2 regions of the Staphylococcus coagulans genome follow, and region 2 is predicted to be linked to the other one. Evidence: predicted binding sites of a transcription regulator. Region 2 holds the regulator's gene; the other holds the start of a gene.
The links. The regulator Rex, encoded in region 2, represses fermentation and respiration genes when NADH is low (regulators of the CRP and FNR family bind a similar motif). The targets are predictions, from matches to a motif close to TTGTGAAATATTTCACAA.
Positions count from the first base shown of each region.

Region 1: the regulator Rex is predicted to act here: its motif matches at 1,511-1,528, upstream of arcA (arginine deiminase).

Region 1 covers NZ_CP092966.1:197,988-201,510, forward strand. The annotation lists gene argF (ornithine carbamoyltransferase) at 1-182, opposite strand, end outside; gene arcA (arginine deiminase) at 218-1,453, opposite strand; gene KM149_RS00880 (arginine repressor) at 1,879-2,358, shown strand; gene KM149_RS00885 (TetR/AcrR family transcriptional regulator) at 2,456-3,049, opposite strand; gene KM149_RS00890 (oleate hydratase) at 3,244-3,523, shown strand, end outside.
Region 2 covers NZ_CP092966.1:912,405-915,927, forward strand. The annotation lists gene KM149_RS04150 (ABC-F family ATP-binding cassette domain-containing protein) at 1-1,320, opposite strand, end outside; gene KM149_RS04155 (redox-sensing transcriptional repressor Rex) at 1,473-2,111, shown strand; gene KM149_RS04160 (YeeE/YedE family protein) at 2,404-3,486, shown strand; gene KM149_RS04165 (sulfurtransferase TusA family protein) at 3,511-3,523, shown strand, end outside.

The DNA of each region.
Region 1 (3,523 bases), 710 kb from region 2:
GTTTTTTCAAATAATAAAGCAATATTTTTACCTTCTAAATAGCGATGTGGGATGCCTTGTTGTTTATAAGATTTTAAAGTCATCGCAAAATCAATTAAGTCTGAAAATTCTTTTTTAGTAAAATCGTCTTCTTTAAGTAAATGTCTACCTTTTAAATCTAATGGTTTTTGAATATCTGTCATTTTAAAAAATCCTTTCTTAATTTGATAATGAATGCTTAAATGTCTTCTCTAAATAAAGGTTGGCTCATACATCTAGGGCCGCCACGACCACGCACAAGTTCGCTACCTGTGATTTCAATGACTTTGACCCCTTTATCTCTTAGTAGTTGATTTGAAACGTAGTTACGATCATAAGTGACGACTACGCCAGGGCGAATGGTTAATGTGTTTGAGCCGTCATTCCACTGTTCACGTGCTCCGTCAATAACATCGCCATTACCTGTAGGAATGAATTCAATGTTATCGACATGTAAAGCGTCTTCTAATGTTGCTTTAAGTTGACTTGAATGTGAGATTTTAATATCGTTTGTTGCTTCATCTTTTTCGATTGTAAAAATATTCATATGATTTTCTTCTTTGAAAATCGCAGCATGCATTGTAAATTTGTCATAATCAATCATTGTAAACACGGTATCTAAATGCATGAAACTACGACTGTTCGGGATTTCAATAGCTAATACTTTTGTAAAAGTTGATTGATCATCAAATAAAATTTGGCGTGCCAAGCGCTCAATGGCTTGTGCCGAAGTCCGTTCTGAAATACCGATGGCTAACACTTCTTTTGAAAGGACTAATTCGTCGCCACCTTCGATATTGAATGGTGAATTTCGATCCAACCAAACAGGAACGTCTGCATCTTTGAAACGTGGATGATGTTTAAGAATATAGGTCATAAAGATAGATTCTCTACGACGTGCTCTCCAATACATTCGATTGATCGTCATACCGCGTCCGATAGAAGCTTGAGGGTCTCTTGTAAAGTAAAGGTTTGGCATAGGATCTAAATAAAATGGATATCTATCATCCATATATTCCACAAGGTGATTCGTTTCTAATTGAATCTCTTCTTTACGTACACCTGACATAATTTTATCTATAAGTTCTTGATCGCTTAATGTTTCAAATAGCGTTTTAATCTCTTTTTCATGACCGAGCACTGTTTTTTGAGATTCAGCTAAAATATCATCAATAAACTGTTCACGTACAGCCTTATCAGCAATTGCTTCTGCGGCTAATTTTTCGAGGTAAACCACTTCAACCCCTTCATCTCTTAAAACTTGCGCAAATTTATCATGCTCTTCTTGCGCGACTTTCAAATAAGGAATATCGTCAAATAATAAGCCGCTGAGATGATCAGGCACAAGGTTTTCTAATTCTTTGCCTGGTCGTTTGAGTAAAACGGTTTTTAATCTGCCAATTTCACTATTCACTTGGATTGGTCCTTTTTCCATTGTTATTCCTCCTTTGATTGATTACATCCAAAGTATAAAACGCTTTCAGTTATCCAGCTGTGAATGTTTTCTCAATGTAAATGTCTAAAACTTCATACAAATGATTTATTCAATACACAATACTGATAACTTATGCATACTTTACCCTTTTAACATGCGTATTTATGAATAATAAGTTAATATTAAATTAAGAGATATGTATAATATTATTCTTTATTCAAAAATGTGTATGTATAATCATCAATCTTTTGAAAAGAGATGTTTATTGATTTTTTGTAAGAAGATGAAGCCACTTAAATGTTTGACAGCGTGTGAGGGTTCATGTGAGATGTCAGAAACTTCACATTTACCAATGAGATGTTTTGTTATGGTAGAGATACACAGTTATTTGTCAGCGGGATTATGAGGCAAAGGAGTTTAAATGCATGAAAAAAAGAAAAAGATTAGACTTAGTATCTATGATTGTAAAAGAGCATGACATTCATTCAAAAGCAGAAATTGTGGATTATATAGAAAAACATTTTGGAATAAGGTATAGTGTAGCGACAATTAGTAGAGATTTAAATGAATTGAAGATTTATAAAATGCCATCCACGCATCAAGAGCGGTGTTATCAAAAGTATAATGAAAATGCGCAAAATGATGCCAAAGCGAAATTAATTAATTTTTATAAAGATGAAATCGCCTCTGTCGTAATCAAAGACACGTACTTAATTATAAAAACAGCACCGGGTTTTGCACAGAGCATTAATTATTATATTGATCAAATGGAGCTAAACGAAGTACTGGGGACAGTCGGGGGGAATGACACAATTTTAGTTCTTACGGCGTCAGCGGAACTTTCAAAATATGTTCATTATAAGCTGTTTAATCAAACTTACCAAGATGCAAATGGCACCCCTTAATCAATGAATATGAATTTTTATGATTCAAGTCAAAGTCGACGTATGCAAGCTACTGTAATGGAAGCGATTTGTGACAAAGAACATCTATTTGTGCACTTTAATTGATACGTTTTAAGTGTGTTTCTCTCATACCGCATATCAAGTTGACAATATCACTTTTAACTCTTGTGAGTGATTGTTCAGCGTGTGTCTCTTTAGACCAATTAAAGACTACACTTAACACCCCACCCGTTAAAAAATGATTATAAATTGTTGGATCTACGTCCAATCTGGCCCCAGTTTGAATATCGTATTGAGTTTGCTTATTGATGGCTTGATAAATTTGTTCATAAATAATCCGTGATGTTTCATCATATAAATGATGCGTTACTACACTGTTGACTATTACTTTGTTGTCATTAATAAAGGTTAATAAGTCATGGATATAACGCTCAAGGAAAGGCTTCGGGTCTTCAAAACGAATATCGGATAAATGAATTTGTCTAAAACGATTCAAGACGTTTTCAATCGCATGATTCAATAGATGATACTTATCCTTGTAATGTCGATAAAATGTTGAACGACGGATAAGTGCGTAGTCACACAAGTCTTGTATTGTAATGTGTTCAAATTCTTTTACTTTTAACAATTCCGTAAATGCATTCATAAGTGCGTTTTGCGTTTTAATTACGCGTAAATCCTGTTTATTCATCTTTTAACACCTCAGATATCGAACAATTTCTTGATTTTGTCATTTAAGTTACAAATAGTGAATATTGGCGTCTAATTGGATGTGGTCTGTTGATATAATAATATTGAAGGAAATTTTAAAATGAAGGAAGTCATTTATTTTCCTGTTTGTCTTTTATTATACTGATTTTTAATCCAAAAAAGGAAGTGTTTACTATGTATTATAGTAAAGGTAATTATGAAGCATTTGCACGCCCAAGAAAACCTGAAAATGTAGAAAACAAATCTGCATATTTAGTGGGATCTGGCTTAGCCGCTTTAGCAGCAGCTTGTTTTCTCATTAGAGATGGACAAATGAAGGGCTCACAAGTTCATATTTTAGAAGAGTTACCTAAGCCTGGCGGCAGTCTTGATGGTGACGAACTTCCTAATAAAGGTTATGTCGTACGCGGTGGTAGAGAGATGGAAAATCATTTCGAATGTTTGTGGGATTTAT
Region 2 (3,523 bases):
TACGTCATCTTGCGTAAATAAAAAGCGTCCTAAAACGGCACGCACATCTTTTTCAGGCATTTGACGATATTGGTCCCACACAAAATTCAAAATAGTTTTGTTTGAACGAAATTCTGCTTGTTTTTGATCATAGTAGCCAATTTTAAGATTTGCACCATCAATCACTTGCCCCGATAAAGGTGGAAGGCGTTTGGCTAAAGTTTTAATTAAAGTAGATTTACCTATCCCATTAGGACCGATAATACCGATATGATCCCCTTTGTTGATTTCAAATTGTATGGGTTGCGTAATAGGGGAGACATATCCAATCGTTAAATCTTGAATGTGCATGACATCATTTCCAGTATTGCGATCAAAATCAAATTGAATGTTCGCACTTCTAGCGTCTAACATCGGCTTTTCAAGGCGTTCCATTTTTTCTAAAACTTTTCTACGGCTTTTAGCCATACCACTCGTGGAAGCACGTGTAATGTTTTTTTCCACAAAAGTTTCAAGACGTTTAATTTCATTTTGTTGTCTTTCATATTCAGCTAAACGCTTTTGATAATATTGATCTCTTAATTCGATAAATTTAGCGTAATTTCCGACATAATGTTTAACTTCACCTAATGAAACATCGTAAATTTGAGTTACGATTTTATCTAAAAAGAATCGGTCGTGTGAAATAATAACGATAGCGCCTTTGAAATATTTTAAATAATCTTCTAGCCATTCTGTTGTGGCCATATCTAAATGGTTCGTCGGCTCATCTAAAAGAAGGAGATCAGGTTCGCTTAATAACATTTGTGCTAATGACAGACGTGTTTTTTGTCCGCCGCTAAAATCATTAATCGGACGATGATAATCTGCTTCACTAAAATCCAGTCCATTTAAAACAGTTTTAATTTTACTTTCATATTGATAGCCTTCAAGCTGTTCAAATTCATTTGAGAGCTTTTCATATTGATCAATATGCGTTTTATATTCTACTGACTCATACATATCCGCATGAGCTGCAAGCCAATCGGTTTCAACTTTCATACGCTCTGAGATGGATTGAACATGCGCAAACGGTTTGGCCATTTCTTCGAAGACTGTGTTTTGGGTATTTAATGTCATTTGTTGTGTCAAATAGCCTAATTTCAAGCCTTTGATTTTAGAGATATGGCCGGAATCATAGTTTTCAACACCAGCGATGATTTTCATCAATGTTGATTTACCCGCACCGTTACGTCCTACAATGCCAATTCGTTCGCCGGTTTTTACTTCAAAGTTGACGTCTTCAAAAATCTCTTCACCATCAAACGATTTGGTGACGTGACTTAATTGCATTAAAATCATATGGCATGCTCCTTTCATTCTTAATTATTGTACAATAAACGCAATATGTATCAAGCACTTAATGTTTTCATAACCATAAAATTAAGTTATAATTATTATCACATACTATGTATATGAGTGCACGCATAAGAAAGACTACGGAGGACTTTAAAATGGGAAAAGAAAGCAATAAAATTCCTAGAGCGACCTTAAAACGTCTCCCTTTATATTACCGATTTGTCAATATTTTAAAGGCTAAAGGTGAAGATCGTGTGAATTCAAAAGCGATAAGTGAAGGCTTAAATATAGATTCTGCAACAATTCGCCGAGATTTTTCATATTTTGGAGAGCTTGGGAAAAAAGGTTATGGTTACAATATTGATAGTCTATTGGAATTCTTCAAATCTGAGTTAAGCGATTCTGATGAAATCAAAATAGGCATTGTTGGCGTAGGGAATTTAGGTAAGGCACTAATCACTTATAACTTTTCAATTCACGATGATATGACCATTACTGAAGCCTTTGATATCAGTGAGGAAATCATTGGTACACAAGTGGGTGATGTGACGGTAAAATCAATGGACGAGATAAAAAGTACCGTTGAAGCTGAAGCGTTAGAAGTCATTATTATTGCTACACCAGGAAGAGTAGCACAAGAAGTGGCCGATGCACTTGTAGATGCAGGTGTGAAAGGAATACTTAATTTTACACCGAAACGTGTGCACGTACCTCAATCTGTACAAGTACATCAAATTGATTTAGGTGTGGAATTACAATCATTATTATTCTTTATGAAAAATTATAATGGTTAACCTTTTATGAAAATTATCCATACATACAAAAAGATTTGTTTGGATGAACTGTAAATTAAAACATAGCACTATGAAGAGAGTATAAAAGTCTAATGATAATATTAGATTTTATACTCTTTTTTTATTGCGCATAGGTCAGTTCTAAAGCATGTATGTTTAAATATACAAATGTATTCAAATGAACTTGAGAAAAAATATATGTTTTTATATTTATTTTTAAAATGTACTTGAAAAATAAGGTCTTATTTTTTATAATACCTATAATGTTAATCGGATATAGGGGGTAGGAATATTGATTTGGACCGTGATAAGTGGATTGATTGTGGGAAGTTTACTTGGTTTCGTAATGCAACGTACGCGTTTTTGTTTGACGGGTGGCTTTAGAGATATGTATGTTCAAAAAAATAATAAGATGTTTTATGCGTTGCTTATTGCGATTAATATCCAAGCTATTGGCTTATATATATTAACTTCATTGGGTGTTATCACGATAGATAATGGGACATTTCCAATTGTAGGAACGATTGTTGGATCATTTATTTTTGGTATTGGGATTGTACTCGCAGGAGGTTGTGCCACTGGGACATGGTATCGTGCAGGGGAAGGTTTAATTGGCAGTTGGATTGCACTTTTCATGTATGCACTATTTGCAGCAATCTCTAAATATGGCGTTCTGTTACCACTGAAAGATACAATTAATCAACAAACCGTTTATGAAGCGGATATGGCGACATCTACAGGGGTACCAAGTTGGATATGGTTAATCTTATTAACTGGTGTTACGCTATTTTTGGTTATGACCACGTTGAAAAAGCCAAAATCAAAAATCGCTATACCAAAATTAAAACCACGCTATACTGGGGTACGTCACTTTTTATTTGAAAAGCGATTTCATCCTTTTGTTGCAGCGATTGCGATAGGTTTCATTGCACTTATCGCTTGGCCAATGAGTATTTCAACAGGAAGAGAAGGTGGGCTAGGCATTACGACACCATCTGCGAACTTAATCGCCTTTTTAACAACAGGAAATGTTTCTTTCATTGACTGGGGTGTTTTCCTCGTTTTAGGTATTTTTGTAGGATCGTATATTGCAGCACGTGGTTCAAGAGAATTTAAATGGCGTTTACCAGATATTAAAACAATACGTAATAGTGTTATTGGTGGTGCATGTATGGGATTTGGTGCAGCGCTCGCAGGTGGATGCTCAATAGGTAATGGTTTAGTTGCAACTGCTGCATTGTCATGGCAAGGTTGGATAGCTTTAGTGGCTATGATTTTAGGGACATGGTTTATGAGCCATTTCTTATTTGTGAAACCTTTAAAAGCAGCGCGTCAACAACAAACGCATACATCACCACAATCTGTTAATATTTAAAAATGAAACGAAAGGAGCTTCACAATGTTATATGAAC